Regions from separate parts of the Shewanella sp. CAL98-MNA-CIBAN-0140 genome, predicted to be linked through region 3. Evidence: predicted binding sites of a transcription regulator. Region 3 holds the regulator's gene; each other region holds the start of a gene.
What was found. Region 3 encodes sigma-54, which starts transcription at its own class of promoters, with help from an activator protein. Its sites were predicted from a motif close to GTTGGCACGNNNNTNGNNT; they were not measured.
Positions count from the first base shown of each region.

Region 1: flgA (flagellar basal body P-ring formation chaperone FlgA) is a predicted target of sigma-54. The motif match lies at 5,865-5,883, and genes of this name have one in related genera.
Region 2: AAEY93_RS00180 (nitrate reductase) is a predicted target of sigma-54. The motif match lies at 2,856-2,874, and genes of this name have one in related genera.
Region 4: AAEY93_RS09360 (nitric-oxide reductase large subunit) is a predicted target of sigma-54. The motif match lies at 4,545-4,563, and genes of this name have one in related genera.

Region 1 covers NZ_JBEOPI010000007.1:28,778-36,930, reverse strand. The annotation lists gene AAEY93_RS21275 (YegP family protein) at 1,542-1,748, shown strand; gene AAEY93_RS05300 (hypothetical protein) at 2,082-2,309, opposite strand; gene AAEY93_RS05295 (DUF2947 domain-containing protein) at 2,439-2,918, shown strand; gene AAEY93_RS05290 (chalcone isomerase family protein) at 3,068-3,625, shown strand; gene AAEY93_RS05285 (flagella synthesis protein FlgN) at 3,992-4,477, opposite strand; gene flgM (flagellar biosynthesis anti-sigma factor FlgM) at 4,579-4,908, opposite strand; gene flgA (flagellar basal body P-ring formation chaperone FlgA) at 4,983-5,690, opposite strand; gene AAEY93_RS05270 (chemotaxis protein CheV) at 6,289-7,209, shown strand; gene AAEY93_RS05265 (CheR family methyltransferase) at 7,270-8,103, shown strand.
Region 2 covers NZ_JBEOPI010000001.1:38,199-46,351, forward strand. The annotation lists gene fabF (beta-ketoacyl-ACP synthase II) at 1-70, shown strand, start outside; gene AAEY93_RS00165 (acyl-CoA thioesterase) at 190-678, shown strand; gene AAEY93_RS00170 (NAD(P)-dependent oxidoreductase) at 695-1,570, shown strand; gene cctA (tetraheme c-type cytochrome CctA) at 1,978-2,313, shown strand; gene AAEY93_RS00180 (nitrate reductase) at 2,914-5,703, shown strand; gene cobA (uroporphyrinogen-III C-methyltransferase) at 5,703-6,614, shown strand; gene AAEY93_RS00190 (glycosyl transferase) at 6,607-7,785, shown strand; gene AAEY93_RS00195 (ANTAR domain-containing response regulator) at 7,773-8,153, shown strand, end outside.
Region 3 covers NZ_JBEOPI010000005.1:74,114-82,266, forward strand. The annotation lists gene rapZ (RNase adapter RapZ) at 1-329, opposite strand, end outside; gene ptsN (PTS IIA-like nitrogen regulatory protein PtsN) at 326-769, opposite strand; gene hpf (ribosome hibernation promoting factor) at 772-1,059, opposite strand; gene AAEY93_RS04180 (RNA polymerase factor sigma-54) at 1,085-2,569, opposite strand; gene lptB (LPS export ABC transporter ATP-binding protein) at 2,712-3,443, opposite strand; gene lptA (lipopolysaccharide transport periplasmic protein LptA) at 3,440-4,021, opposite strand; gene lptC (LPS export ABC transporter periplasmic protein LptC) at 4,008-4,568, opposite strand; gene kdsC (3-deoxy-manno-octulosonate-8-phosphatase KdsC) at 4,565-5,131, opposite strand; gene AAEY93_RS04205 (KpsF/GutQ family sugar-phosphate isomerase) at 5,134-6,111, opposite strand; gene AAEY93_RS04210 (calcium/sodium antiporter) at 6,157-7,119, opposite strand; gene AAEY93_RS04215 (ATP-binding cassette domain-containing protein) at 7,320-8,144, shown strand; gene mlaE (lipid asymmetry maintenance ABC transporter permease subunit MlaE) at 8,131-8,153, shown strand, end outside.
Region 4 covers NZ_JBEOPI010000014.1:70,397-78,549, reverse strand. The annotation lists gene AAEY93_RS09380 (tetratricopeptide repeat protein) at 137-1,024, opposite strand; gene AAEY93_RS09375 (DUF2955 domain-containing protein) at 1,461-2,486, opposite strand; gene AAEY93_RS09370 (HlyD family secretion protein) at 2,630-3,688, opposite strand; gene slyA (transcriptional regulator SlyA) at 3,690-4,169, opposite strand; gene AAEY93_RS09360 (nitric-oxide reductase large subunit) at 4,608-6,896, shown strand; gene norR (nitric oxide reductase transcriptional regulator NorR) at 7,042-8,153, shown strand, end outside.

The DNA of each region.
Region 1 (8,153 bases), on a different contig from region 3:
ATTGAAATTAGCGTAATCCCCCTAATTTCTTAAGTTACATGATATTAAAGGTGCTCTCGTTTCTATTGATGCGATGGGTTGCTAAAAAGAAAGAAATAAAACAATCATTACTCAAAAATGCGCCTATTTTCTTGCTGTGAAAGGTAATCAAAAATCTTTCAATAAAGTGATAACGGAGATGTTTAAATATTTTTGAAGTACTGAGCCATCCAACCTAAAGATAGAGAATAATCGTGGGAGGATCGAAGCCAGAAGTAGTCAGGTTTTATTGGCTAACAACTCAACAAGGATTTTTCTGATTGGGCTAGATTAAAAACGATTGAGATAAGCATGAGTTATCGTCAAGAAAAAGGACAAGAAGCTAGCTTGGAATACCATTATAACATTAGTTCAGCAAAGCTGATTGAAGACAAGTTTCCCGAAGCCGTTCGTCAACATTGGGTTGTATAAAATAGCTTGCATTGGGTGCTAGATCTGACCATGAATGAAGACGCACTCTAAATTTACAAAGGTCATAGTGTAAAAAATATAGGAATACTACGTCAGATAGCACTTAATGTGCTCAGGAAATAACCTCTAAAAGGTCGCGTTGCATCTAAGGGAAGAAAAAGGACATGGATGAAAACATCCTACTTAAGAAAGTGTTAGAAACAGGCCGAACTGAAGTGGCTAAAAGTTAAATACTTATGCTAACACCCTGTTTATTAAAGTATTCTTTAAGGCTTCGCTTTTTCGATAGTTTGTATCCGATCATGGACATTGAGCTGCATTGTTAATCATTTTCTATTAAAACTAAAACATGACAACATTGCTCAATGGGCATGCCAAAAACGACAGCTTACAAGAGACGCTAAGTACACTCTAAGACATTAACATGTGTTAAATCTTATCCTATGACCTCATATAAAAAATTCATTGCCGTTCAATAAACTCATTAAACTTGGAGACGGTGTTAAGCCAGGGCGAGATCGCGAACGTTTTTTGAACAGAATTAGTTTGTTTAATGAATTATTATGGTTCATAAAGTCTTCATAGCTTGGATGATTTTTTGTTTTTTGTTTGCAGGTTAAACGTAGCGTTCAAAAAACAAGCACTCATGCGGTTACCCTGGGTGTTAAGCACGTTATCGTTAGTTCATCCCACACATTACACCAATAACGACTCCCATTACTGATAACAATGGCCCGAATAACAACATGCTGGTTAAAAGTTGTTTATATACTTCCCTGAACAGTAAATTAGCTTAAGGTAATGATAAAAAGTAAAAATATAATTTTGATTTGGGCTTGAATACCAGTGCTAAAATAAAAATACACCGAAATTAATAAAGCTATTATTAAGTGAAGGGCTAAAATCATATTGGTGTTAAAAAGAGTCTAGGTTTGCTCGTTATCATAACTATAAAGGAGTTAATTTATGTCTGGATGGTATGAGTTAAGCAAAAGCAGCAATGATCAATTTAAGTTTGTTCTGAAGGCTGGAAATGTAGAGGTCTTCTTACTAGTGAGCTATACAGTGCAAAAAGTGGTGCAAGCAATGGTATCGGGTCAGTTCAAAATAATTCCCAAGATGAATCAAAATTTTCCAAAGTAACCGCTAAAAATGCTAAGCCCTATTTCCATCTCAAAGCGGCTAATCATCAAATCATTGGCACTAGCAAAATGTATTCGGATATCACTGCTAGTGATAATGGCATAGGTTCTGTAATGGAACATGGTGACACTCCAACAATCAAAGACTTAAGTTAAAACTGCTCGTGCTTTCTACTGGCTCTCGACTCTCATCTGCCGAGCGCTGCTCTATTCTGTCAATCTTAGACACTTGCGCATCAGTCCCTAACAAATGCGCCGTAGTCATCCCCAACGCAGCTCTAACATGTTCAATATCTAAGAGGGCATAGGTGTTTGTTTGCTGTGATACTGACTCTTGCTTAAATCTCTGTCTATCGACAGGTGATTATGACCTCACGATTTGCTGGTGATTGACATCATGAAGTATTGTATTACCGCCATGCATAACACACTAGCTTGCTATGGTGCACCGTAATCATCAATGGTGACTACAATCCTGACACTGGCGGCTTAAAAAGATTTTTCAGTGCCGCGCTGTATAACAACAGCGCGCTGCGCGTTTGGTGATGCAATGCCACCGCGGCCTTTATCCGCGTTATCGATTCCTTTTGCTATTGCTATTAGGTTAGCTGATTGGCTGTGCCGACTGGGAAATACATCGCGTTTACCTTTCGCCACGTGTTGGTTATGGCGGCTATGATCCTTGATTAATTTTTTGATTATCTTTTCGATTGGCATTTTTTTTGATTATCTTTTTTGATAATTTTTTTTGGTAAATTGGCAGATCATTTATCTCTGTTGCTATCGCAGTCTGATCCGCTTTAGCGCTATAATTGCGTTTCATTTTTAGTTGCTAGGAGCAATTGTTTGTCATATTCATATATTCCGTTTGATCTTTATAAGCGTAAGTGGATTTTTAACCATAAAGATTTGCCTGTGTCAGATGATGATAAGGCCTTGATTAAACCACTGACCGATAAAAGTGCCATGGAAGTGTGGGATAAGTGGATAAGCAATAAAAGCAGCCGTGCGGAACTATTCGAGAAAGGTGATTGGCCAGCAAAGCAAGATGCTTGGACTGCAACGGATCATTGGCAATCGGCGTGGGACTCTGATGATATTGCGATGCCTGAAGCGATTACTAAACATATTCAATGGCCTGATGATACGGTTGTATATTTTTGCTATGAAAAGTACCAAATCATTGAAACGCGCTGGTGTGTGTTCGTGCGCAATTGGAAGAGTTTTTTATTTTTTGATGATGGTCCTATTTTAATGGCGCCAAAGCACAAGCAAGCGTTGATGTTTCAACAAAATGGCCAATATAAGTTAGGCGTTCGTGGTTAGTTTATGAGTCGTTAATCTAAGCGTACTTAAGCTAATAATTGAGCTAATAATTGAGCAAATTAATGGGATGAATGGCTGATATTGCAGTCGTTCATGTTGTAATGGTTTATACAGTGGTTATTTATATTGTTTTTTTTTAGAGAGTTTAGATGAAGTTATTAGCTTTAATTGGCTGTTTAGTGTTGACGCTGCCGTTGTTGGTGCAAGCAAGAATGATTGCCGATGTTGATGTTGCTGAGCAAATGAATGTTGCAGAGCAACCATTAATATTAAATGGTGCGGGCGTGCGCAGTAAATTTTTTATGGATATTTATGTAGCCAGTTTGTACTTACCTACCAAAGTTTATACGCTTGAAGATGTGCTCGCTCAGCCTATAGCGGTAATCCAATTAACAATTACTTCTACGATGGCCACCTCAGAGAGAATGCGTGACGGCATTACGAAAGGTTTTGAGACTGCTACCGACAATGACACCCATTTTATTGCCAAAGAGATTGAACATTTCACTCAACAATTTGCTTACGACGTTGTCGACGGGGATCAATTTACTTTTGTGACCCAAAAAGGCAAGGGCGTGAGCAGCATTAAAAATGGTCAAGTTCAAGGTGATATTGCTGGAGAGGCTTTTCGTCAGGTATTACTTAACATTTGGTTAGGTGAAGAGTCTGCGCAACAAAGTTTACGCCAAGCTATGCTAGCTCAGTAAATCATCTGCTCGGTTCTAGGACGGACTGCGTCCTGCTAGGGTCGCTTCGCTGCTAGGGCGGACTACGTCCTGCTAGGGTCGCTTCGCTGCTAGGGCGGACTACGTCCTGCTAGGGACAGCTTCGCTGCTAGGGCGGACTACGTCCTGCTAGGGTCGCTGCGCTGCTAGGGCGGACTACGTCCTGCTAGGTTCTAGGGCGGACTACGTCCTGCTAAGAACAGCTTCGCTGTTAAGACTTTATAGCCTCTATGCCTTCCGCTTTATTTTTTCCGTTTATTCGCTTGTTATCGGATGCGGCTCAGATTTTATAGTCTCTAGCCGCGAAGCGTCCTAGCAGCGCTCTAGGCTGTTGCTCTATAGGCTTTATTAGGCTGTAAAGTCATTACCAAGTGTTGAAATGGTCGACGTTTTGCCTTTGTCATTGTAGGTTAAACTTGATGCATTACGGCTGGCTTGCAATGCTTGGGCAAATCGATTTAGGCTGGCGATATTGTGTTCAATTAAGCTGGCATTCTGGCTATTAATGTCTTTGCATTCTGCGAGAATAGATTTGGCCTGGGCGACTTTTTGTACCAGTTCAGGAGCTGTGGTAAGCAGGGCGTGCTGGGGGTGTTGAGCCAGTTTTTCGTCAGTCGCTTTCATATTGATTAAGCACTGGGTTTTGTCTTTGGAAAGCGTCAGTAGTTTGTCGGCATCTTGGTTTGTTAATGCGGCTTTTTCTTCAACAATAAGCAGTTTCAGCTGTGCTAAGGTCTGATTTTGGGTCTCTAACAGTGCACGTAGCTCATCGTTTGGTTGTTCGCTTGGTTGTTTATTCAACTCTTTATTTAGTACTTCATTTAGCTCTGTCATAAATTACTCATTGGTTTTGTTAACTGACACTTATCTATGATGCAAGTTAGCACCTATTATCTGTGTGTCGTTAAAACAAATTAAAGAGTAACGTTTAACGGCTACTCTTTGTCAAACGATAGACTGCTTAGCTCTGCTTCAAAGCTGGCAATATTCGCAGCAAGCTTTTCTGGGTCGACTTTATAGCGTCCTTCAGAGATAGCGAGCTTAATTTCTGCGACCTTTTTTTGGTCAACTTCAGGTGTCGCTTCCATTTTTGCTTGCGCGCTCTGAAGCTGGTGAGCTTGAGCGGTGATGCTAACGGAATCGGCTTTAACCGGTGCCGCGGATTTTTGAGCCACAGCAGTATTAGATTGCTTAGCAGACTGCGTGTCACGTGCAGTGCGCATTTGGGTATTAGCCGCAGTGTTATGCTTAATGTCAATTGCCATTGGAGGCTCCAGCGTAATGTATTAGGTTCTTCAAACAGATTATCGGCACTGTTGGAAAAAACTTTAGTCCTAGTTTACATTCTTACTTCAACTTCGCCAACCCCAACCACCACCGCATCAAATTGTTTACTCGTGTTACTGTTTTTCACCCTGATGACGTCATCAAGATTGCCGTCACGCAGTGCTTCACCAAGGGTTTTTATTTGAACATTAGCGGTTCTAGCGTAGATGGAAACCGAGTCACCTTTGCACACAAAACACAGGTTATTACTCAATACAGGTGAGTCTTTTGCCACGCGACGTTTCACTCGCGAACCGATTAATGTGTGGGTATCAGAAAAAAAGTGGCCTCTTAAACTATATTGGTCAACATACATGATGTTTAAGTGATGTGGAGCAATAATTTGGTCTGGAGACAGTAGCTGGTTAGCCACCACGACAGGGTATTGTATTTCAACTCGAACAGAGAGATACATTTGCCATGGATAGTCATAGTCTGGGCTGATACAACTTAGTTTTACCATGTTATTTCGACTAATGGCTCTTTCACTGGCGAGTTCGGCATTAATCGGTGGATAGCAGCGCGGTGGACTAAGACGACCTTCAAGATTTTGTGGGGTAATTTGCACCTTAGCGTTGGCGTCGGCATCAATTTTTTTTGCGACCACCTCTTTAGCTAACGTATAAATGGCCGATAGTTTAGGTGTTACTATCTCTTCGCTAGCAAATGCTGGCAAAGAAAGCGTCATTGAGCACAAAAAACATAAAAAAAATACTTTCATAATGAAGATCCTAGCTTGTGTTGCCAGAATGCACCTATACTTTGGAAAACGAAAAATATGCGAGTAATCTCTGCATACGCAATAAGCTAAAAATGAGGTGAGGGCATGATAATAACATTTCCCTTTCGTCAAAAAAGTGTCAGTTCACTGTAAGAGTTAACTTAGTAAAAGTTAAAGCAAGTTGCATGCCCACTTTTAATTCAATAATTTGATAAGTATTTGCTAGGCTGCTGATGGTTTGCCCAGAGTGTGTCATGTTCGTCTGATGAAAACCTCAATTGGGGATAAATTGGGGGATAGTAACGGTTATCAAACGGCTCTTTGTTCGGCTATTCACCTTGTATCGATTCACAATGGGCCCGCTATTGGCGCGGCGACTAAAACTATTGTTAACATGTGAGTGCACCTTTATTAGCAAAACACATGGCATGTTTGATATTGCAGACTTGAAATAAACCCGTTTTCAACGATTTATCCCCTCTCTTATCCAGGTTGAGGTTAAAATAGCTAGCAAGCGTATTATATTAAACCAAGGTTCACTATAATGTTAACCAACAATTTTATCCTTTTGAGTAACAGTTAACTACAAGGCTGTGTTATGTCGAGCATTTTAGAATCAGTAAATAAACGTACCCAGCTTGTCGGACAAAACAGATTAGAGCTGTTGCTGTTTAAGCTTAACGGTCGTCAACGCTTTGGTATTAACGTATTTAAAGTAAAAGAGGTATTACAATGTCCTCCACTGACAAGGCTACCTAAACTAAACCCCTATGTTAAAGGTGTTGCGCATATTCGTGGGGAAACAATTTCTATTATCGATTTAAGTGCTGCAACCGGTGGACGTCCACTGACATCAACTGAAAATTGCTTTGTTATCATTTCCGAATATAACCGCAGTGTTCAAGGCTTTTTGGTCAGTTCTGTTGAGCGTATCATCAATATGAATTGGGAATCTATTTTGCCGCCGCCCCAAGGTTCAGGACGTTCTTCATATTTAACGGCTGTGACTGAGATTGAAGGTGAGCTGGTTGAAATTTTGGATGTTGAAAAAATTCTTGATGAAATTTCACCTGTTAAGACCTCTATCAGTAAAGAAGTCAGTGAGACGTTAACTATCGATAAAGAACAGCATTATCATATTATGGTTATTGATGATTCTACGGTGGCACGCAAACAAATTATTCGTTCGTTAGAGTCGTTAAATCTGCAAATCGATACCGCTAAAGATGGTAAAGAAGCGTTGATCATGCTGAAAAATATTGCCGCTGAAATGGATGATGTCTCAGTTGAGATCCCGCTGATTATTTCAGATATCGAAATGCCAGAAATGGACGGTTATACTTTAACTGCTGAAATTCGTGATGATCCAAAATTAAAGAACATAAAAGTAGTTCTACACACATCATTAAGTGGTGTGTTTAACCAAGCAATGGTAGAAAAAGTAGGTGCTAACGACTTTATTGCTAAGTTTAACCCCGATGAATTAGCCTCAGCGGTTAACAAACATTTGAGTTTATAAGCCTCTAATATTGAACAATATTGGATGCTCAGCTCATCGGCCACATATTAGGAAGTTAATGTGACAGATAAATCACTTGCTGAAGCAGAGTACAATCAATTTAGGCTGTTTTTAGAGCAGCATAGCGGTATTGTGTTAGGTGAGAATAAACAATATTTAGTCCGCAGTCGTTTAGCGCCGTTGATGGGGAAGCATAATTTACCTTCTTTGTCTGAGGTGGTTAAAAAGTCGATGAAACCGATAGAACGTCAACTGCGTGCTGAAGTGATAGATGCAATGACCACCAATGAAACCTTATGGTTTCGAGACCGTTATCCGTTTGAATTACTTAATAATACTCTATTGCCTGAATACAGTAAGCTTGGCAGACCGTTAAAAATATGGTCTGCGGCATGTTCTTCTGGGCAAGAACCTTACTCTTTGTCGATGACAGTGTTGGAATATCAACAGCGTAAACCCGGTGCTTTACCGGGCGGCGCGACGATTCAGGCAACGGACTTGTCACCATCAATGTTAGAGCGCTGTAAGAATGCTGAATATGATGGTTTAGCGCTGGCTCGTGGCTTGTCTGAAGAGCGTAAACGTCAGTTTTTTGATGCTTTACCGTCGGGCAACATGACAGTGAAAGATAATGTTAAGCGTTTAGTTAACTTTAGAGCACATAATTTACTTGAAAGTTATAGCTTATTAGGTAAGTACGATATTATTTTTTGCCGTAATGTATTGATTTATTTTGGGCCAGAGGCAAAGACTAAAATTTTGCGGCAATTTGCTGCCGCACTTAATCCTAAAGGTATTTTATTCTTGGGTGCGTCAGAATCTCTAGCAGGCTTAAGTGATGAGTTTAATATGGTTCGCTGTAATCCTGGTATTTATTACCAAAAGAAAATATAGATAAAATAACAAGTTAAGCTATTTATCATGCCGGCATTCGTCGGCATGTT
Region 2 (8,153 bases), on a different contig from region 3:
TTACGCATTATGTAATTCATTTGGTTTTGGTGGCACCAACGGTTCATTATTGTTTAAAAAAATCAATTAATGATAGTGACATAGATAAAAAGCGCCGATGGCGCTTTTTTTGTATGTTTAAGCTTTTTTTGGATTAAGACAAAGTGTATCGTTAAGTTCCGATACATCCTGCGATGACTTGGAGGCTTTATGGCCGGTATAGATAGAAAGCTCACGTTACGTTTTTTGGCTGAGCCCGCAGATGTCAATTTCGGCGGTAAAGTACACGGCGGCGCCGTAATGAAATGGATCGATTTAGCGGCTTACGCTACCGCTGCAGGTTGGAGTGGTAAGTATTGTATTACCGTCTATGCAGGGGGTATTCGTTTTGTTAAACCCATTCACGTTGGCCATATTGTTGAGGTGACGGGTAAAGTGATTTATACCGGCAGCACATCTATGCATGTCGCAATTGATGTTAAGGCTGGCGATCCTAAAGATTCAGAGCGTTATCTCACGACCCATTGTATTGTGATTATGGTGGCGGTTGATGATGAAGGCAAACCCACCTCGGTACCTGAATGGATCCCAACGACAGCCGACGATATTCATTTACGTGATACAGCATTACGTTTAATGGACATGCGTAAGCGTATTGGCGCCGAAATGGAAGCTCACGTTAAACCTTCAGTAGCATAAATAAAAGGGACAAATCATGGCCAAGGTAGCATTTATTGGGTTAGGCGTTATGGGGTATCCTATGGCGGGACATTTAGTTAAACAGGGTCACGATTTGACCGTGTATAACCGAACGGCCAGTAAAGCTCAACAATGGGTTGAGCAGTATGGCGGTCGACGCGCGGATACACCAAAAGCCGCGGCTAAAGGACAAGACATTGTGTTTACCTGTGTGGGTAATGATGATGATTTACGTCAAGTGGTATTGGGTGATCAAGGCGCCATTCACGGTATGCATGCAGGTGCTATTTTGGTCGACCATACCACAGCTTCAGCCGATGTCGCGCGCGACATTGCCGCCCAATTGACCCCACAAAATATTGGCTTTTTAGATGCGCCTGTTTCAGGTGGCCAAGCGGGTGCTGAAAATGGTGTGTTAACCGTGATGATGGGCGGTGAACAGGCTGATTTTGATACGGTTAAACCCGTTATTGATGCATATAGTCGCTGTGCTGAATTGCTTGGACCTGCAGGTTCGGGTCAGTTGACTAAAATGGTCAATCAAATTTGTATTGCGGGTGTGGTTCAAGGCTTAGCTGAAGGACTTCATTTTGCAAAGAGTGCGGGTTTAGATGGCTTAAAAGTCATTGAGGTCATCAGTAAAGGTGCTGCACAAAGTTGGCAGATGGAGAATCGTTATCAGACTATGTGGCAAGGTCAATATGATTTCGGCTTTGCTATCGATTGGATGCGAAAAGACTTAGGCATTGCCCTCGATGAAGCTCGCCGAAATGGTAGCCATTTACCTGTCGCGGCATTAGTTGATCAGTTTTATTCTGAAGTTCAGGCGATGAAAGGCAACCGTTGGGATACTTCTAGTTTACTCGCTCGTTTAGAAAAATCTCGCAGTTAATATCAACAAATCATTGTTATAAATGCGATAGCTCAAAGATAGCCTCAACATTAGTCGGGGCTTTTTATTGGCGACAATTCAACTTAAATTAACCATGACTACATTAGCTATTATTGGTAGCAAGTCGGTTTGTTGACTAAAAACCATTGCGTTACATGATGTGGCGCACATATTCAAAATGTTAACGCTGCTATTATTACCTAATCTAAATTAATTTTGCTTAAAGTAGATTGATTAGCTACGTTTATATTATCAGTTAATTTTCGATTGTTTTATGAATTGTTTTAATGAATTGTTTATAAACAAAGTTGTTGAGTAAACCCTTAAGTAAAGTGTCGTACTGCAGTGTGATGATCCGCGTCAGATAAAAAGAATGCGGGCACACACTAAAATTGGAGGAATGAAAAGTGAGCAATAAATTACTAAGTACATTGTTTGCGGCCGGTTTCGCGGTAATGATGATGTCTTCTGCATCATTTGCTGCTGATGAGACCCTCGCTGAGTTTCATGTTGAAATGGGTGGCTGTGAAAACTGTCACGCTGATGGAGAGCCATCATCAGATGGTGTATATGAATTTGAACAATGTCAAAGTTGTCATGGTTCTCTTGCTGAAATGGATGATAACCATAAGCCGCATGATGGTATGTTAATGTGTGCAGATTGCCACGCACCACATGACGCAAAAGTAGGCGAAGTACCAACGTGTGATACATGTCATGACGATGGCCGTACTGCAAAATAAGCTATCTTGATAGCTGAAAAATACCGACTTTATGTCGGTATTTTTGTTTTTATTCTCCTAATAACTGACTAAAACCTTACATCTGCCTGCATAAATAAGCCTAACTTAACCTCAATCCGGGATACGGGGTGGGGTAAACCGATCGGGATCAGTCTATTTCAAGTCATAGATATAACTTGCCATTATTTTGCTTAGCGAGGCGATGAGGGAGGCTTGTTTACCCGTTTGGGCTAAAGCCTGATGAATTTATTCAGCAAAAGATAGACAGTGTTGCCACTCGACTTGCAGGCATTCCCATTGGTTACGCCTCTGCGTTGTATCAACTGACAAGAAAAAACTATTCCTACCTCAATATGCTTTAGTTGATCATTTGCTTATAAGGGATGAAACAACAAGGAAATACCTCTTTATAGGTATTAAAATCCCTTTATTTTCAGATAGATGCGCAACAAAAGTGCGCAGGCCTGCACTTTTGTTGCACAAATATTGTGGTTATCAATCTAGACGGTTTTTATTTCTATTGTAAATCAGTAAGTTAGTTTTTTGGCACAGCTTTCGCAGTAGTTAACTATGAAATAATCAAGGTGAAAGGGTAGATGTATGTCAAAGATCCAATCGAGTTGTGCTTATTGTGGTGTCGGGTGTGGCGTAAGCGTGTCACCGAACAAAGCGGATTGGACTGATATAAATACAGCTGATTTATCATTAGTGGGTGATATCAATCATCCTGCAAATTACGGTCATTTATGTGCTAAAGGTGAACGCTTACTCGACAGTTTAGATCAGCCCAATGTGCTACGTTATCCAAAATATCGTTCAGGTAAACCCCTTGATTGGAATAGTGCGAGCACCTTAATTGCTGATACTTTTGCACAAACCATTGCTGAGCATGGCCCCGGCTCTGTTGCCCTTTATCTTTCAGGGCAATTACTCACTGAAGATTATTATGTCGCGAATAAGTTCGCCAAAGGTTTTTTAAAAACGGCTAACATCGATACTAACTCTCGTTTATGTATGTCGTCAGCGGTGAGTGCAATGCAACGCGCTTTTGGTGAAGACGTGGTGCCAGGTTGCTTTGATGACCTAGAGCAAGCAGAAGTCATCGTGCTGGTGGGTGCTAACACTGCTTGGACTCATCCAGTGCTTTTTCAACGAGTATTAGCGGCAAAAAAAAACAATAATGCCCGTTTAGTGGTTATCGACCCGCTATCAACCGCGACAGCTAAACAAGCGGATTTACATCTAGCGATTACACCAGGTGCCGATTTAGCATTATTTCATGGCTTACTGGGTTATTTAGCCGATCAAAATTGTGTTGATCACACTTACATTGCAGCACACACCGAGGGTTTTGATTCTGTTGTGTCCGAGGCGCAACAATTAAGTGCCAATTTAGCCGAACTCGCAAACCAAGTCGGAGTATCTGTTACTCGTCTTACTGAGTTTTATCAATTAGTGGCGGCTCATAAAAAAGTACTTACCGCATCTTGTCAGGGAGTGAATCAATCAACTATAGGCACAGATACCACCAATGCGATGATTAACTGTCATCTTGCCTTAGGTCAAATTGGACAAATAGGCAGTGGTTTCTTTTCGTTAACCGGACAACCTAATGCTATGGGCGGCCGTGAAGTCGGTGGTTTAGCGAGCCAGTTAGCCTGTCATATGGGATTTTCAGCACCTGAACGTCAGCTATTAGCTGATTTCTGGCAAACCGACAGCGTAGCCGAACAAAAAGGCTTAGCAGCAGTAGAGATGTTTGATGCCCTTGCCGATGGCAAAATTAAAGCGATTTGGATTATGGGTACCAACCCAGTGGTGTCGCTACCTAATAGTGAAAAAATTGCCAAAGCCTTAGCCGATTGCCCCTTTGTAGTGGTATCTGAAATTAGCCCAGACTCAGATACCGCCAAGCTTGCTGATGTGTTATTGCCAGCGCAAGGTTGGTCAGAAAAATGCGGTACTGTGACCAACAGTGAACGCACCATTACCCGCCAGCGTGGGTTTATTACCCCCAAAGGTCAAGCTAAAGCTGATTGGTGGGCTATGAGCCAAGTGGCCAAAAAAATGGGCTTTCACGGATTTAATTTTGAAGATAACGCCAGTGTTTTCAACGAATTTTCAGCCATGTCTGCTCGAGTAAAACAGCAGTTTCCTAACAAAGTATTTGATTTAACTGGCTTAGCCGACTTATCAAAAGGGCAATATGATGCGTTACTGCCAACACAATGGCCTATTGCTTCTGCTACGCAAATAGGCCAGCGAGGCGGGCGAGTTTTCAGTGATGGTGTGTTTGCCACTGCAAGTGGTAAAGCGCAATTTGTCGCGCCAGCGCCTGTTAATCCATCAGAGCAGTCGTTAACCAACAACACACTGTTATTAAACAGCTGCCGTAGTCGCGATCAGTGGCATACCATGACTCGCACCGGACATATCGCCAGTTTACGCGCCAGCATTCCTGAGCCTGTTATTCATTTACATTCATCACAGTTGCAAAAATTCTCCTTAACCGAAGGTGGTTTTGTACGAATTCAATCAGCACTGACCCCGCACTCAATGGATACCAATGCGACCATATTATCGTCAGCCTTCACTGTGGCACGCGCCGTTGTCGATGACGATATGCCAGCCAATGTGGCATTGATGTCGATGCATTGGTCGGCGCAGTTCTCTATGACCAAAGGGGTGAATCAGGCGTTAGATGCCCGTGTTGATCCAATATCAAAGCAACCAGGATTTAAGTGTCAACCAGTGATATTAAGCCCCGTTCTACTTGCGCTGCAAGGTGTTGTTTTTGGTCAACACGACTCTTCTGCTCACGGGCTATGCTGGCAAGTTGCACAAACGCTGGAGAACGGAGTGTGTCATCACATTGGTTTTACAGATACCAACGACGGTTTTGCCTACCAAGCGACAGCCTATTCACTTAAATGGACCTTAACGGTAGATGGCCAGCCTTTATATATCCAATGCAATATGGATAAAGGATTACTTAAGGCATTAAAAGTGTTGTCTCACACTCAAGTGAATGTGGGCTTAAATCAGATGAATACGTTTATTGGCAAGCCTGTCGACAAGCCGTTAATGAAGTTGCTACATCAGCAAATTAAAGCCGGTAATAGCCCGTTAATCTGTGCTTGTACAGGGGTAACCGAAGCGAGCATTAACGACGAAATCAATCAACAATTTAACGACCAAGTGATGGGTGACGGTTTAGCCAACATCAGTTTTCAACAGGCATTAGATAGCACTCAATCATTATTAGGTTGCGGGCGTCAATGTGGCAGTTGTCACAGTGAAGTAAAGCAGTGTGCCAAGCAAAGTTGGCTGGATGCATTATCGTACACCGAAATTGAACATCAACATGCAGTAGAAGAGGACGTTGCCTAATGAATAGCGTAGATGCAATGATAAAAGGTCATCAGCCAATTAACTCTTTAGGCTGTCTTACTGATGGATTACCTACAAGCGAACTGCAAGCTGGCGAAGTCGCCATTGTTGGCGCAGGTTGTGGTCAATTGGATTTGATGACCATTAAGGCGGCGCGGATTGTTGCTCAAGCCGATGCACTCGTGTTTGACAGCCTTGTTAGCAGCGATATTTTAACCTTAGTGACGCCATCTTGTCAGCGCCACTTTGTCGGTAAACGTTGCGGCCAGCCCAGTGTTAATCAAGAAGATATTAATGCGTTATTACTGAGCTTGGCACAGCAAGGGTTTAAAGTGGTGCGCTTAAAAGGCGGAGACCCGCATATTTTCGGTCGCGGCTCAGAAGAGGCGCTTTACTTGGCTCAGCAGGGGATCCGTTCGCAGTTTATTGCCGGTGTTACCGCCGCGTTAGGTTGTGCTTCTAGCACAGGTATTCCACTGACGTTTCGTGGTATGGCTCGAAGTGTCACCCTGATCACCGGCACAAAAATGACCGATGCAGATAATGCAAATGCTCCTACGCAGTGGCAAGCATTGCTCACAGCACAGTCCACCTTAGTTTTTTATATGGGTAAAGAACAAGCGGCAAGCATCTCACTCGGGTTACTCGATACCCAATGCGCCGCTAACTTGCCGGTGGCTTTTGTTACCAATGGCGGTAGACCAAACCAAATTGTGACTTATGCAACCGTTGACTCTATGGCTGATGCTGCGTTGACTATTAAGGACTCTGGGCCAACATTAATCATTATTGGTGAAGTGGTCAGTGTCGGCCAACAGCTTAGTGCTTTACTCGACGATATTGATTTTGTTTCACCACAGCCAGAGTCACAACCACATTCTGAATATGAATGCGAGGTGCTATATGCCTAAAATTGGTGAGTTAACCCTGACATCAGTCGATGAATTTGATTTTAGGTTATTGATCAAAGCCTTGGGTAAGGGCGAAAAAGGCTCGCGGACGTTAACATTTGCTGAGGCCAGCTTATTACTTGAAGGTTTTGCTAAAGGAAAAGCCACCCGGGTACAGATGGCGAGTGCCATGATGTTAATGCGCGTTCGTGGTGAAACCACAGAAGAAGTTGCTGGGATGGTCGCAGGGCTACGTCATACATTAGATACTGGTTGGGGGACATTGGCGGTTGATATTGACTGGCCTGTGTATGCGGGTAAGCGTGAGCAGTTACCGTGGTTATTGTTGGTGGCTAAACTACTGGCAAGCCAAGGTGTGCGTGTAATGTTGCATGGCGACAGCCAAGCTTTACCCCATCGCCGCCATGTTGAATCTTGCTTAGCGGCAGTCAATATTGCTTGTTGTACTACACCACAAAGCGCTAATGCAGCCTTGCTATCCGATAACATTGTTTATGTATGTGCGGGTGATTTAGCACCAGTGTTAGATGAGTGCCGCCAGTTGCATCAAGAATTGGGTCTTCGTAGCCTTATTCAAACTGCAGCGCGGTGTATCAACCCAACTAATGCAGCGATCAGTCTGCGTAGCTACTTTCACCCCGGGTTAGATTATCTGCACCAAGGCATATGCGAAATCTTATTTGCAAAAGGTGAATACCATACCGGCAGTGTCGCGATTTTTAAAGGTTTACAAGGCGAAACAGAATGTAATCCAAGAGTGTCGACCACGGTTACTGTCGTCAACGGACAAGCAAACACTATAGTGGTATCGAGCTTATCGATCCCCACATTATTAGAAGGTTTTTCTGGTGCGAAAGTGGGCCAAGCTGAATTGTCTAGCGACATTCTTGCGCTGTTATGGCGCGAACAACAGCCTTTTTCGGCCAATAAACTCACGGAATTAATGTCGCGCACCATGATCGAGCAAGCGCTTAGCAGTATTCAGGCTACTTTGGCTGCGTTGCTGCTATTACTGAGCCGCCAGTCAGCTACGATAGATTCAATTAACGCAACGGCGATTACAGCAGCGCAAGCAGTCAGTTTGAGTCAACAATGTTGGGCAAACCGTTTTAGTACAACAGATAATCCACTAGATCAATGGCGGAAAAAGGAGTGGTTATGCGCAGTTTAATCTTTTGCGATCAGAGCTTTGCGGCTGTACCTGTGGCCGATTGTGATCTGGTGCAGTATCAGACTTGTTTGGCGGCGTTTGGGCATGTCACTGTATTGACTTCGGTAAGCCAAGTTGAGCAACAATTACATCAACAAACATTTGATACCTTGTTGGTATTAACCGAGACATTACACAGTCAAATTCAGGGGCTGGTCCAGCGTACATTAACGAGTAAACCTATGGTGATCGTTGTCAATGCCAAAACATGGCAACAGGCAGCGTTAACCGATTTGCTTGATTGTGGGCGCATCACTTTTATTCCGGATATGCTGACCGTCAACCGTTTAACCAGCGTGATCAGTTTAGCCCAAGCGCGTTTTAATGCC
Region 3 (8,153 bases):
ATATGATTTTTAGATAACGGGTGCAATCGGCGTGTTTCGCTGTAGCGTTTAAGTAACACTTTATCATTGGAATTTAGAAAGAAGCTGATAATTTCAGTGTCATGTTCAAGTAGGGCTAATTGGTCTTGAAGCACTTTGCCTTGTTCAGCAATGTTGCGGACATCAACACTAATCGCAACTAAATCATTACTGCCCTTGAGCTGAGCGAGTAATGTGCCAATGAGGGGTAGAGGCAAATTATCGACACAATAATATCCTAGGTCTTCTAATACTCTTAAGGCAACGGATTTCCCTGAACCTGAACGTCCCGATACTATGACAAGTTTCATGCAGTTATAACCCGATAAAGTTCTGTTGCGTTGTGGCTTTTGCGAAGCTGTTTCAATATTTGCTTATCGCTGAGCTTTTTAGCCATACTCGATAACGTGCCTAAATGTTGTTGGCACTGGTCTGCAGGTACTAACAAAGCAAATAAAATATCCACGGGCTGCTTATCAATTGCATCAAAGGCAATGGCTTCTTCACATTTAACAAATATCGCGATGGGGTGATCGATGGTCGTTAATCGACCATGAGGTATCGCAATGCCATTTCCTATACCTGTGCTACCCATTTTTTCTCTCGCTAATAGGCTTTCAAAAACCTCTTGCGAAGACAGGGTTGGATACTGGGCAGCGACTAAATTGCTGATGAGTTCCAGTACTTTTTTCTTACTGCCCGGTGTGGCACAGGTAGTGCATTCCGGCTGCAGAATGGTACAAAGTTCCATCGTTAGTGTTTTGTATACTTCTCTTTGTGTTTAATTACCTGACGGTCGAGTTTATCGATCAGGGCGTCTATTGCAGCATACATATCAGTATTTTCTGACATAGCAAAAATCTCTGCGCCATTAACGTGGATTTTGGCTTCTGCTTTTTGTTGTAATTTGTCTACATGGAGTACAACGTGTACATTATGGATCTGATCGAAGTGTCGTTCAAGCTTTGAAAATTTACCATTAACATACTCACGTAAAGATTCAGTTATTTCGACATGACGTCCAGTCAGATTTATATCCATAGAAAATCCTCCACAACCTTGTAGGTTATAAACTCTTACGTTGGTTTGAGGGCGGGATTAGCATTGCTTCTCGGTATTTTGCAATCGTACGACGAGCAACGTTTATGCCTTGTTCTGCCAGAAGTTGAGCCATTTTACTGTCACTCAATGGTTTTTTCTGGTTTTCTGCGGCAACCAGCTTTTTGATAAAAGCACGAATTGCTGTTGATGAGCATTCCCCGCCATCGTCAGTGCTGACATGGCTAGAGAAGAAGTACTTTAGTTCAAATAGTCCACGTGGGGTGTGCATATATTTTTGTGTGGTGACTCGTGAAATTGTCGATTCATGCATTTCTACTGCTTCAGCAATATCATTTAGCACCATAGGTTTCATGGCTTCTTCACCGTATTCAAAGAAGCCTTGCTGAAATTGCACAATGCAATTTGCCACTTTGAGTAGAGTATCATTGCGGCTTTCGATACTTTTAATAAACCATTTAGCCTCTTGCAAATGGCCTCGAATAAATTGACTGTCAGACTGATTTTTACTGCTTCTAGCCATGGCGGCGTATTGCTGATTAACGCCAATTTTGGGCATATTGTCTGGGTTTAACTCTACAACCCAACGGCCATTTTTCTTTAGTACCGTGACATCGGGAATAACGAATTCGTCATCGGTGGCGGTGATCAATAAGCCTGGACGAGGATTGAGTGATTGGATTAGGGTGATGGCGTCACGTAACTCATTTTCTTTTAGCTTAGTTTTGCGCATCAATAATCTAAAATCACGCCCAGCAATTAAGGTTAAATAGTCTTTGATTAGCAAACGGGCATTATCGATATGGGGTGTGGTGTTAGAGAATTGCGCTAATTGGATCAATAAACATTCACTTAAATCACGTGCAGCAACACCAACGGGATCAAAGTGTTGAATTCGTTTTAATACAGCTTCAACTTCATCTAACTCAACATTTTCGTCACCCATGGCTTCGAGAATATCGTCGGTACTTTGGGTTAAATAACCGCGTTCATCCACGGCGTCGATGATCGCTGTGGCAATGGCAAGATCGGTCTCTGAAAATGGAGTGAGATTTTTCTGCCATTCTAAATGTTCATACAGACCTTCGGTGGTTTCACCTTGAAACGGCATGTCATCATCGCGCATGCTAGCACTACCTGAACCTGACATCGGCGAGGCGGTGTACACTTCATCCCATGTAGTATCCATGGCTAAATCATCCATGGTTTCTTTGGTCATAGATTCTGCTGTGTCGACTGTTGAGGTGTCTTTTTCAATATTGACAATGCTGTTGTCACTGAAGTCTGTATCAGCTTGGTCGCGATTTTCTTTTACGGGGTCTTTTGCTTCAGAAAACTCATCTTCTATTTCAAGTAATGGATTTGAATCCAATGCTTGTTGGATTTCTTGCTGTAGCTCCAATGACGATAATTGCAGTAAGCGAATGGCTTGCTGCAATTGTGGGGTCATGGTTAAGTGTTGACCCATTTTAAGTTGGAGTGACGCTTTCATTTACCGCTTATCCCTAGATGATTTCCATAAAAGTGACAATTTATAAAACTGTAATGGATTGTCACGTACATCAATGATGTTTAACGCTGTTTAGATATCGTTCAATCAAATGAGTTAGATAGACTAAAGGCCCGTAAAGTAACTATAGCTTGAATTGTTCACCTAAGTACACCGCCCGAACTTGTTGATTGCTCAATACCTCATCAGGTGTGCCTTCGGCAATTAAATTACCTTGGCTGACGATATAAGCTCGCTCACAGACATCTAACGTTTCACGTACGTTATGGTCGGTAATTAATACTCCTAGACCTCGGCTTTTAAGTTGTTGAATGATTTTTTTTATGTCGATGACAGAAATCGGATCAACACCAGCAAAGGGCTCATCGAGTAGAATAAATTTTGGATTGGCGGCTAAAGCGCGCGCAATTTCAACACGACGACGTTCACCACCCGATAACGACATGCCTAGGCTGTCTCGAATATGGGTAATATGGAACTCTTCTAATAGATGCTCAAGCTGTTCAATACGTTGGTTTGTACTGAGTTCTTTGCGGGTTTGCAACACGGCCATAATGTTGTCATACACTGTGAGTTTACGGAAAATACTGGCTTCTTGTGGTAAGTAACCAATGCCTTTGCGAGCTCGCAGATGCATTGGATCGTCAGTGAGATCGTCATCATCAATTAAAATTCGACCCTTATCACTTTTCACTAGGCCGACAACCATATAAAAGGTGGTTGTTTTACCTGCACCATTGGGGCCTAAAAGCCCAACAATTTGGCCTGTTTTAACCGTTAAACTGACATCTTTAACAACTTGACGATCTTTATAGCTTTTAGCCAGATTTTCAGCGGTTAAGGTTATTTGGGTCATGGTTTGATCTGCTTTTTAACTGGGATTTCAGGGAGTTTTTGCTTTGGCGCAGACTCGTCTTGGAAATTCTCAGGTTGAATAATGGTGATAACCCGATCTTGCCCTGTGCCCGAACTTTCAGCAATAAGCTCTTGCGCATTGATGTTGTACTTAATTCGATTACCGGTCACTTGGCTACCCGATTGATTAAGTTTGGCATTACCTGTCAATGTTAGCGTGGTAGTCGCAAGGTCATAGGATATTTCGTCGGCACTGGCAGTACCAATTTGACCGTCATCTAATTCTTGTGAAAACGTCGCGGGTTTGCCAGTGGCGATAAGTTTCTTACTGGTGCTGTTTTCGGGGGTAAACGCCCGTAATTCATCAGCATTGATATTAATACTGCCTTGGACAATCTTAACCGGACCATTAAAAATGATTTGGTTATTTTTTATGTCAGCAAATTGGCTAACCGCAACAATTTTTAATTCTTGTTTCAGATCACCTTGTTTCGCCATAGCAGGCAAACTCAACAGGCAAAGTATGCTGCTCAATAACATAACATTGGCGCGAGTGTGGAGACGATTAATGTGGCTCATATGTTCCTTCTACCTGGCTCAGTAGCGATAATTGTTGCGAATTCAAGTCAGCATGTAGGCCTAAGCCTTTAATAATAAACCCTTTGCCTTTGATATACACCATCTCTTGTGAGGTGCCTATCATAGTGGTTAAGTCTACCGTCACCGCTTGGGTACTCAATGACTGCAGGGGTTCTTCTATATCAATGGCATCAATAATAACATTGTTTTCTAATATGACTTTGCTGGTGTTTTTATTCAATTGTCCTCGATCTGCACTTAATTGCCATTGTGCTTTACCATTTTCAGGGTAAATGAGGTATATCGGTTTGGTAAAGTGAGTGATGTCACTTGAAGCATAATGCTCCATGTGCTCGGCGCTGACTCGACTTTCGACAAAACCTTGTTGATTGAATTCCGTGGTGCGTAGGTTATCTGCAATAAAGTCAGGGCGCTCAATACCAGGTACTTTCACCGAGTCCATTTCACTGCGTTTTATTTGTGCTTGCCAGTACAACATAAAAGCAAGACCAAAAAAAGCCACAATACTTAGGGTGATCCGATTCATATACTCATTCCATGAGCACTGGCAAATTTATCTTGGCTTAAGAGTAATAAGTCAGTCAGTTCTCGCAAAGCTCCATGTCCGCCGTTTAAGGTCGTTGTCATGTGACAATGTCGTTTTACAAACGGATGACCATCGCCGACACACACGGAGAGACCTACGGCTTTCATTACGGGCAGATCAACCATGTCATCGCCAATGTAGGCTACTTGTTCGGCGCTTACATTATACAGCGACATAAGTTGCTCAAAAGGTTCAAATTTATTATCAATGCCTTGATAAATATGTTTGATTCCTAATCCGGTCATTCGGGTTTCGACAATTTTTGATTGACGACCTGTAATGACGGCAACATGAATATCGCTAGTGAGAACTGAGCGTATACCGTAGCCATCGCGAGTATGAAAGGCTTTGAGTTCTTCGCCAGCATTACTGAGATAAATACGTCCATCTGAAAAGACCCCATCGACATCACAGATTAACAGTTTAATTTTCTGAGCTCGCTGCCAAATATCATTACTGATAGGGCCGTAAAATCCTTGGTGACACGAGGTTGATTCTGACATGATTAAATGACTCCAGCTTTAACCATATCGAGCATGTTTAATGCCCCGATCGGTTGGTGTTTTTCATTGACGACAACCAGTCCGTTGATGTTTTTTTCATCCATGATTTGTAGCGCTTGTGCAGCTAAAATACCCGTGGGGCAGGTCACACAGTTTTTGGTCATCACCAGGGCTATCGAAGTGGTACGAAGGTTCACTTCGGCATCGATGACCCGGCGTAAATCACCATCAGTAAAAATACCCACTAGTTTGGCTTCATGGTTGACTACCGCCGTCATGCCAAGGCCTTTTTTAGATATTTCATAAAGCGCTTCAGTAATACAAATAGCATCACTGACGATAGGCAAATCATCGCCTTTATGCATGACATCGTCTACTTTTAGTAATAATTTTCGCCCCAATGAGCCACCAGGATGTGATAAGGCAAAGTCATCACGGGTAAACCCTTTTGCTTGCAACAATGCAATGGCTAATGCATCACCCATTGCTAGCGTAGCAGTGGTGCTAGACGTCGGCGCTAATCCTAACGGGCATGCTTCTTCTTGTACTTCAATGCATAAATGAATTTTAGATAAACGCGCCATGTTAGAGTCTGGTTTACCTGTTACGGCAATAACAGGCACGCCCATACGTTGAATCACAGGCATTAACGTGAGTATTTCGCTCGATTCACCTGAATTGGAAATCGCCAGTACAATATCGTTCTTAGCCAATGCGCCTAAATCACCATGACTGGCCTCACCAGGATGAACAAAAAATGCCGGCGTGCCGGTACTGGCAAACGTCGCGGATATTTTATTACCGATATGACCCGATTTGCCCATTCCCATGACAATCACTTTGCCTTTGCACTGCATAATGAGTTCACATGCTTGGCCAAACTCAACTGAGTCCACATATTGATATAAATTATCTAAAGCAGCTTTTTCAATATCAATGACTTTACGGCCCCATTGACGAAATTGAGTTTGATTTACCATACGGCTCTCTCTTTTAGCTTAAGACTTTACCTTTAATGCTCCAATCTAATGGGATTGAAATACAATAATTTGGTACGCAATAAAGGTGATTAATAATAGTGCGCCATGCCAACGAGTCAGTTGTTGCTTGGTGCCACTGGATAATACTAAAACGGCTAATGCAGTACTGGTGCCCAATACCATATAGAAGTCTCTTCCACTGGCAGAGGCATCTATTTCGCCAGGGGCAATTAACCCTGGTAGTGCCAGTACGGCAAGAATGTTAAATAAATTCGATCCAACGATATTACCAATAGCGAGATCGTGTTCTTTTTTTAATACGCCAGCAATACAGGCTGCTAATTCTGGTAGGCTTGTTCCCACTGCAATAATGGTTAATCCAATGACAAGATCTGACAAGCCATAAAACTTTGCAATACCCACAGCACCATCTACCATCCAACTCGCTGATAGCGGGAGGAATATAATACCGACGATTAGCCAAATGATAGCATGAAAGGTTGAGACATTTTTAGGGATATCAGATCCAAGTTCAGTATCTAAGCTGTCGGTTGTTCTATCATGAGTCGCTTGCCAAATGAAATATCCCATTAACACGAAAAGTACCACGATGAGCATGATACCTTCTGCTCGTGTTAGCACATTATCATGCAGGGTATAGCCAGCAAATACCGTGGCGGCTAGCATAATAGGTATTTCGCGTTTTAAGGTCTTTGAGGCTACGCTAATGGCGCCAAGTAAGGCGGTTAATCCTAATATTAAGGTGATGTTAGCAATGTTTGAGCCCAGTACGTTACCCACGGCGGTATCACGCATGCCATCCATTGAGGCCGTAGCTGCAACAAACATTTCAGGTGCAGAGCTACCCATCGCAACAATGGTCAATCCAATTAACATGGGAGGCAAGCCTAAATTTCGCGCAAATGCCGCCGCTCCGTAAACAAATCTATCCGCACTCCAAACTAAAACAGCAAGGCCAGCAACTAACATTAGAATATTAACTAGCATGTGATTCCGATAGTGATCATTAATTAACGAGCATTTTCGCTGGATTTTTATCAAATTGAAAGTCAAATTGAAAGCATTGCACAGTAATTGTACTCGAAATGATGTGTGGTGATATGGATATAGTTGTCGCTTAATCGACAATTACAGTACAATTTACACCTTAACTTAATGCAAGGAAGGCAGTTATCTCCTCAACGCCAATGTCTGATATGAGTAAATCAAATAATAATCCTTTGGTCGAAGTCAACCATATGGCCTTTAGCCATGGTTCGCGCGTGATTTTTAACGATATTTCTTTATCGATCCCCAAAGGCAAAGTAACGGCAATTATGGGACCTAGTGGTATTGGTAAAACCACCTTGTTAAAATTGATTGGGGGACAGTTAACCCCTAATACCGGACAAGTCTTGTTCGACGGTCACGATTTACATAAGCTTAAGCGCAAGGAACTTTTTGAATTGCGCAAGCGGATGAGTATGCTGTTTCAAAGCGGTGCATTATTTACCGACCTTAATGTATTCGATAACGTGGCATTTGCATTGAGAGAACATTCTGGATTACCAGAAGATATTATCCGCTCCATTGTATTGATGAAGCTGCAAGCGGTAGGTCTTCGTGGTGCAGCGTATATGATGCCTAACGAATTATCCGGTGGTATGCAGCGTCGAGCAGCATTGGCTAGGGCGATTGCACTAGAACCTGAAATGGTGATGTACGATGAGCCATTTGCGGGACAAGATCCAATTTCAATGGGGATGCTGGTAAAACTTATTCGTGAGTTGTCGGATTCATTAAAACTGACTTCTGTGGTGGTCTCTCACGATGTGGATGAAGTATTAGGTATTGCAGATTATGTCTATGTAATAGCAGACAAAAAAGTCATTGCTCATGGTACCCCAGAGCAATTACGTCAATCTGACAATCCGCAGTTGATCCAATTTATTCAAGGCGCACCAGATGGCCCTGTGCCATTCCATTATCCTGCAGAGGATTATCAAGAGGAGCTACTTCGTGGGCGCAATTGATTATATTGC
Region 4 (8,153 bases), on a different contig from region 3:
TTATCTAACGAATTTCAAGATAATAAACGGTTATCAAACCGCTTGTTGATCGGCTTACTATGACATTGACTACAACAACCCACTATTGCTCTGTCATTGGCCTTGCTAACAAAAATAACCAGTTTGTACTCAGCTATTAATTGATAATAAATATTGAACCTTCAAGCCTAAATTGAAGTGTTTCTAGGCCCCAATCAGATAACAGGACGTCCTGGATACGTTCGCCGTCGCCTTCACTACTACACCCCCACATTGTGGCACATGTCTGCCCTGCTATATTTGATCCAGTGCCTTTTGAAGTGTCAGGGATCATATTGTTTAACTGGGCGATATGAGTTCCAAACATACCTTCAAATGTATCCATTTTCACATCAAGGGTTTCCATTTCACCTTCAGGAAAATTGATCACTGCAGTTTGCTCATTTGAACCAGTTTGCTCTGGGGTTAAGGTGACAACATCTTTTGAAATTAAATCGTAAAGTTTTCTGAGTGGTAATTTTTTAGTTGATTCATGTAAGTAAAGTTCTTGTCCATAATTTCTGGCTGCAAAATTTTTTTCTTCATAAGCTCTAGCAAGATATTGATCTGCACGCGCCAAATCTTGCTCTACCATACCACCACCTAAATACATTTTGCCTAACAAATACGAAGACTGTCCATGCCCTCTCTTTGATGCGTACTCTAAATATTCAACGCCTTCGTCAATATCTTTTAAATGCGTATCTTGTAAGTACAATACACCCGCTTTGTATTTGGCATCCATAACGCCATATTTACCTGCGCGACGATACCATTTTAATGCTATGTCTATATCTTTATCAGTACCATAACCAACATAGTAAAACTCACCTAACATGCCCATCGCTGAGGAGTGACCTCGTTTAGTTAAAATACGATAGGCTTTAAAGTATTCGACACATTCGGATGTACTGCACTCAGGCAATTGGTTTGCTTGGCTTTTAAATGGAGCGAAAGCGAGAAAGCTTAATATTAAGCTAAAAATAATAGTATTTTTTGTCATCATGTTAAATCCTTTTATATACGATTCATTACTATTAGCATTTATATACCGAATGTATATAGTAATTATGTCTATAAAACTAACCGTACCTAATATCTAATACTTAATACTTAATACTTAATACTTAATACTTAATACCTAATATCTAATATCTAATATCTAATACCTAATACTTAATACCTAATATCTAATATCTAATATCTAATACCTAATACCTAATACCTAATACTTAATACTTAATATCTAATATCTAATATCTAATATCTAATATCTAATATTGTCAGTTAATAAGCACATTATTCTTCAAAAGCAGTCTAATACTTTAATAACCACTTACCTATCGCAATAGAAGTAAGCCCACTGTTGATAAATATCGGTAAGCAAATAAGCAAATAAGCAAATAAGCAAATTAGATCGATTTACCGCACACATCAATTGTTCACCCAAATCGAGTCGCTGCAAATTGATTCAATAAACGATGCATTAGATAACACAATAATAATGTCGCTACTATCGCAACCAAAATGCTACTCACACGGTATAAAGCACTAAAAATCAGATCATTTTGGGGGGTTAAGTACTGACCAAACAAAATACCTAAGGTCGTCATAGCGCCAAACCCTACTCCTGAACCACTCGCCTCTCTCACATGCACTTGGCTAAATAACATAAGGCCTATCCACAATAGTGGTATAACAAAAATAAGTAACCCAGACCAATCATAAAGTAATCCTTGCACCAGCAACCCAAATGTTACCCCAAACAAGGTGCCGATAGCCCGTTTTCGGGCGTAACCGAGTGCGCCATTCCAATGCATTGGGAATAACAATAACAAAGTGGTGGCTTGGGCTGACATGGAATCTTGTAAATTAAACACCTGAAATACCAAAAATGATGCGGTGGCAATTGATGCCCCCAACAAAGCTTCGTGGCGCATACGGTTAGGCGCTTTAACCACGGCTGCCATTGGCGAGCGAGGTTCAACATCGGGCCATAGGGCGGTCATGGCATAAGCAATGATCACCGACGCTGCCGTCGCCCAAAAATTGCTAAAAATAAGATTGTTAATATCCATACTCGGATAACTGGCAAAGTGCAGCATAATACTTAAGCTGATCACCCCATTAGCACCGAATAAAAACAAGCTTCCACGTGACATTGCCGCAAATCGATACAAAAAAAGCCCAAAAACGATGGGCAATATCATCCCTGGGTGAGAACCAAATAAACCACCTAGAATACCGACCTCAATCCCAGCCATGACCGATGATGCCAACAGTTGACGCATCGCATGCGCATTCATCACGGGCACAAGTCCGAGTAATAGCATTGGGGTTACGGTAAAAAACACCCCATAACTTAGGTCGAAAAACTTACAAATCGCAAACCCTAGCGTTGCGCCTGTTGCAATGCGCAAGCATTGACGTAAATCGTTTTTAGTCAAAGGACTATGGCGTAACAACATCTGAAATACCTACGCGTCGGGGAAAATATTCCACAATAAAGAACTCATCCTGATTGATGCGTTTGCTAAAAAAAGCAACCACCAAAGAGAAAGTCAGCCATTGTTATGGATTAGAGAAATACTGATTAAATGTAAGATGTCATTTAATAAATATAGTGCAGCACACTAATGACCTTAATTTGCACCTTGGCAATAAAGCCAAGCAAACCACTATTGGGCACTAATTGTACAGTGGCACGCGCGCCTGCTGGCAGTAGATTAACGGCTTGCTGGTCAAGCTCAAGGTGTAAACGTAAGCGCTGAGCATTGCGTACCCAACGAGCAGATTCTTGTGGTGCCGCCAAACGACCATTCGCTTCAAACTGTCCGGCGCTGACTCCAGCATCAATTGAACTCACTTGCGCACGATATAAACGTCCAGGTTCGCCATCAAATGCAATAAAAGCACTCGACTCAATATCAATACCGCGAAGACTTTTTTCCCTAAAATCAGCAATGATATCAACCTTATCCGACACTAATGCTAATAATGGTTGACCGACAGAAGCAAAACTACCTACCTGCAGCTGTAAATTAGTCACGATACCATTTTGATCGGCTCGAATTTGAGTATATGACAGATTCAACTCAGCTTGCTCTAAGCGATTCTGTGCTTGGCGAACTTTTAAGTTTCCATCACCATAACGACCACGACTGACTTTTAGTTTTGCTAAGCGCGCATTGGAGGCCTGTAAGTTGGCCTCTGCAGTCGTCGCATCACTGCCAGTCTGATCGTTAAGTTGTTGAGACACTCCGTGAGTCAAAAATAAAGAGTCAATTCTCTTCGCCTCACTGCGCTTTTGTTTGGCATTGGATCTATTGGCTTGCACATCTGCTTTGGCCGCTAATAAGGCAGCATCAAGTTCAGCGTTATCTTGTTTTGCTTGTTCCAGTGCTAACTGTGCTTGTTCTTCGGCAAGCTCGTAAGGAACTGAGTCAATCTTAAATAACACATCGCCTTTTTTTACCACTTGATTATTGGCTACGGCAATAGTCGCTATTTTCCCACTGACTTGGGGGGTGACTTTTGTCACTATTCTGGTCGCCATCGCTTGAGGGGTTAAAGGGATAACGGCATCAGCAAACATAAAGTAGCCGAAGACCATAACAAACATCAAAATGGCTATCTTAACGAGGCGGGCAAATTGTTGATCTGGAGTCATGTTATTTCTCACCAAAAGGGTCGGCAGACGGATCAAGTTTAGCCATGGCATTATCACTAATCAGACTGATCACACGTTCAAACTCACTTAATTCTTGACTGCTAATGCCATTGAGTAATTCAGCACGAATTTGCATAATCCGTGTTTCTATTTGTTTAAGAATGTCGATCCCCTGCGGTGTCAAACTCACTATTCGAGCGCGCTTATCGTTTTCGCAACAACGCCTTTTAATATAGCCTTGCGCTTCTAATTGACCCAAGGTACGCATTAACGATGGCAGCTCTATTTCTAACGCATCGGCTAGCACTTTTTGACTCACATCGTCACCCAAACGTAATAGTTTCCATAATGCAGTCCAACGAGGATGAGTTAACCCTAGTGGAATTAATTCAACATCTGCGGCTGTGCGCCATAATCGATGCAATCTTCCTAGTTGCTCCGCAAGATGCAGCTCTTTTAGTCGTTCTAATTCGTTATACATATTAACTTGCCATTTAGTTAGCTTGCTAAGCATTATAACTAGTTAGCATGCTAAGTAAATAGCTCAATTGCTTACTTGAAGTTAAAAAAGCTTAATAAATTAACTAAATACTTGATATATAGACTTTAAAATATTAATCAACTGAATATTAGTCTGACCTAAAATGCCTATCATCGGCTTTATCTATTCATACTCGACATGTTCAACCCATTCTCCCTTTGTAATAAAACAAGGTGACCATGATCACATTTAATAATTGTAAATATGACAACGGTGTCATATTTACAATTATTAAACAATGTCTAAATGACAATTTAATTCAATTGGGATTAAATTAATATACATATATATCAATACTTTAATTAACTAAAAATAGTTGGCACGACTTATGCTATTACATGCTATCTGTATCAAAATGACTTTGCGCTAAGAGGATTTATGAGCAAAAACAAACTCACCGGCATTGCACTGCTAATCGTGCTCGTTGCTTCCTTCACTGTATTACTCAGTTTAGGCAGTGGCATATATCGAGAAAAACCCCCTATTCCAACGGCTTTTACTGACACCAGTGGCCAACCCATATTTACCAAAGATGATATTGAACAAGGTCAACTTGTGTGGCGTTCTATGGGCGGTCATCAATTGGGATCGATCTGGGGACATGGGTCGTATGTAGCACCAGATTGGACTGCTGATTGGTTACACCGTGAAGCACAAGCTTGGTTATCAATCACCGCAATTGATCGTTATAATCGCGATTTTGCTGAACTTGATTCTGAGCAGCAGGCAGGTTTAGAACAAGGCCTCAGAAATGATATTCGTCATAATACTGTCATTGAAGGCGCTGATGGCAATACATATGTCGCATTATCAAATGTGCGTATTGCTGCGATAAATGAAGTCAGTCAACACTATTTATCACTCTTTGGTGACGACCCAGCACTGTCATCACTGCGCGAACAATATGCCATGAAAGAAGGGACCATCACTGATGCCGAGCATCGTGAATTATTAAACGGTTTTCTCTTTTGGGGAGCATGGGCAGCAGTAACCGAACGTCCTGGCTATGAGTACACTTACACCAATAACTGGCCGTATGATCCCCAAATCGGCAATATACCGACTTCAGATAACATTGTTTGGTCAGTATTAAGTTTGGTGACATTGATCTTAGGTATTGCCATGTTGATTTGGCACCATGCCTGCTGCAAAGAAGAAGCATTACCGGAAGCGGCCAAAGATGATCCATTATTTTTTACCAAACCGACGCCATCACAAAAAGCCGTCGGCAAGTATTTTGTAACCGCTATTGGCCTGTTTTTACTGCAAATATTAGTGGGCGGTATTACCGCGCATTACGCAGTTGAAGGCCAAGAGTTTTATGGTTTCCCATTATCAGAAATACTCCCATACTCGGTCACTCGTACTTGGCATACTCAACTAGCGGTATTTTGGATTGCCACAGCTTGGTTAGGCACAGGGCTGTATATCGCGCCAGCACTATCAGGATACGAGCCTAAGTATCAACGCTTAGGAGTAAACATTCTGTGGGGCGCATTAGTTGTTATCGTACTCGGTTCTATGGCCGGTGAATGGCTTGGCGTACAACAATACTTTGATCTGGACATGAACTTCCTATTCGGTCACCAAGGATATGAATACATTGATTTAGGTCGCGTTTGGCAAGTGTTATTGCTGGCGGGCTTATTAATTTGGTTAGCGTTAGTGACCGCATCAATGCGTCCAGCCTTAAAAGTCAGCAACGACATGCAACCGGTGATTTGGGTTCTGTATGCCTCTTGTGTCGCGATTGGCTTATTTTACGGTGCCGGCCTGTTTATGGGCAAACACTCAAACCTAGCGATTGCTGAATACTGGCGTTGGTGGGTGGTGCACTTGTGGGTTGAAGGCTTCTTTGAAACATTTGCCACCTCTGTCATTGCGCTTATGTTAGTTCGCTTAGGTCTTATCCGTGCCCGCAGCGCCAATGGTGCAGTATTGTTCTCAACGGTAGTGTTTTTAACCGGCGGCTTAATCGGTACTTTACATCACTTATACTTTACCGGTACCCAAACTTCTGTCATTGCATGGGGTGCTATCTTCTCGGCGCTTGAAGTCGTGCCGCTAGCGTTAATTGGTTTTGAAGCCATGGAAACCTATCGCTTACGTAAAGCAAGTCCTTGGATGGAACGTTATCACTGGGCGATTATGTTCTTTGTGGCCACTTCATTTTGGAACTTGATTGGCGCTGGGGTATTAGGTTTCTTAATCAATCCGCCTATTTCGTTGTACTTTATTCAAGGCTTAAACACCACTGCAACTCATGCTCACGCTGCGTTTATGGGAGTGTATGGCATGCTAGGCATAGGGCTAATGCTATTCTGTCTTCGTGGATTAACTGGCAATATGCAATGGAACCACAAATACCTTAAAGGGGCATTCTGGACGCTCAATATTGGTTTAGCGGCAATGGTATTTATGTCGCTACTGCCTGTGGGTATCGTGCAATTTTTTGCGGTTATTGACCACGGCTACTGGTATGCCCGTTCACCAGCGGTGATCCATAGCTACTTGGTTGAAAACCTCGTCTGGATGCGAATGTTTGGTGATATTATCTTCAGTATTGGTGGGTTATTGATGGCGGCGTTCTTATATGACCTTATCAAGAAAGCTATCGTCAGCAAAGGGGCAAAAGCTAACCAAGCTGCCGTATTAACCAATAGCTAAGCTATACATTGATAAACATGTTTTGATAAATATCATATAAGGGGCCATCGAGGCCCCTTTTTGTATCAAGATTATGCTCTTTACCCTTGTTGTTATATTCACACTTGTCATAATGACATCACCCTGTAGTTAACTGGAGTTTGACATGGCATTGAGTCAAGCAGACTTAACCCGTATCGCACTTGATATTACCGCTAACTTGTCTAATCGCGATCGTTTTTCACGTTTAGTCACCACAGTAAGAGAAACCCTCGATTGCGATGCGGCGGCGCTATTATCATTTCAAGGTCATCAATTTACCCCTTTGGCGATTGATGGACTCAGTGCTGATGTACTGGGGCGGCGGTTTATTTTAAACGAACACCCAAGGCTTGAAGCCATTGCCAGAGCGGGTGATATCGTAAGATTTCCTGCCGACAGCGAACTTGCCGATCCTTACGATGGCTTAATTCCTAATGTAGAAGGTAACTTAAAAGTACATGCCTGTATTGGCCTACCATTATTTGCCAATGAACAACTCATTGGCGCATTAACCATTGATGCCATCGATCCCCATAAATTTGATCAATACAGTAATCATCAGTTACGCAGTTTTAGCGCCATTGCGGCAGCGTCTCTAAACAATGCATTACTGATTGATGAGCTTGAAAAACAAGCGAGCAACCTTACAATCCCCGACGCAAAACCATCAGGACAACTTAACCCAGACACCGAAATAATCGGTCAAGCAGATAATCTTTTATCGCTGCTTAATGAAGTTAATGTGGTCGCGGCAACTGAACTCAATGTGTTGATTTTAGGAGAAACGGGTACGGGTAAAGAGCTGATAGCTAAAGCTATCCATCAACATTCAGTGCGAGCCAATAAGCCCCTGGTATATTTAAATTGTGCCGCGCTGGCTGAATCCGTTGCCGAAAGTGAACTCTTTGGTCATGTCAAAGGCGCCTTTACTGGCGCCATTAGTCATCGTAGCGGCAAATTTGAAATGGCTGATAAAGGCACATTATTTTTGGATGAAATTGGTGAACTCGCGCTTAACTTGCAAGCCAAGTTACTGCGAGTACTACAATTCGGAGATTTACAGAAAGTCGGCGATGATCGCAGTCTAAAAGTGGATGTGCGTATTATTGCCGCGACCAACAAAGATCTCAAAAGCGAAGTATTAGCAGGTCGATTTAGAGCCGACTTATATCATCGCTTAAGCGTGTTTCCCATTGTCGTACCACCGCTAAGAGAGCGCCAGCAGGATATTCACTT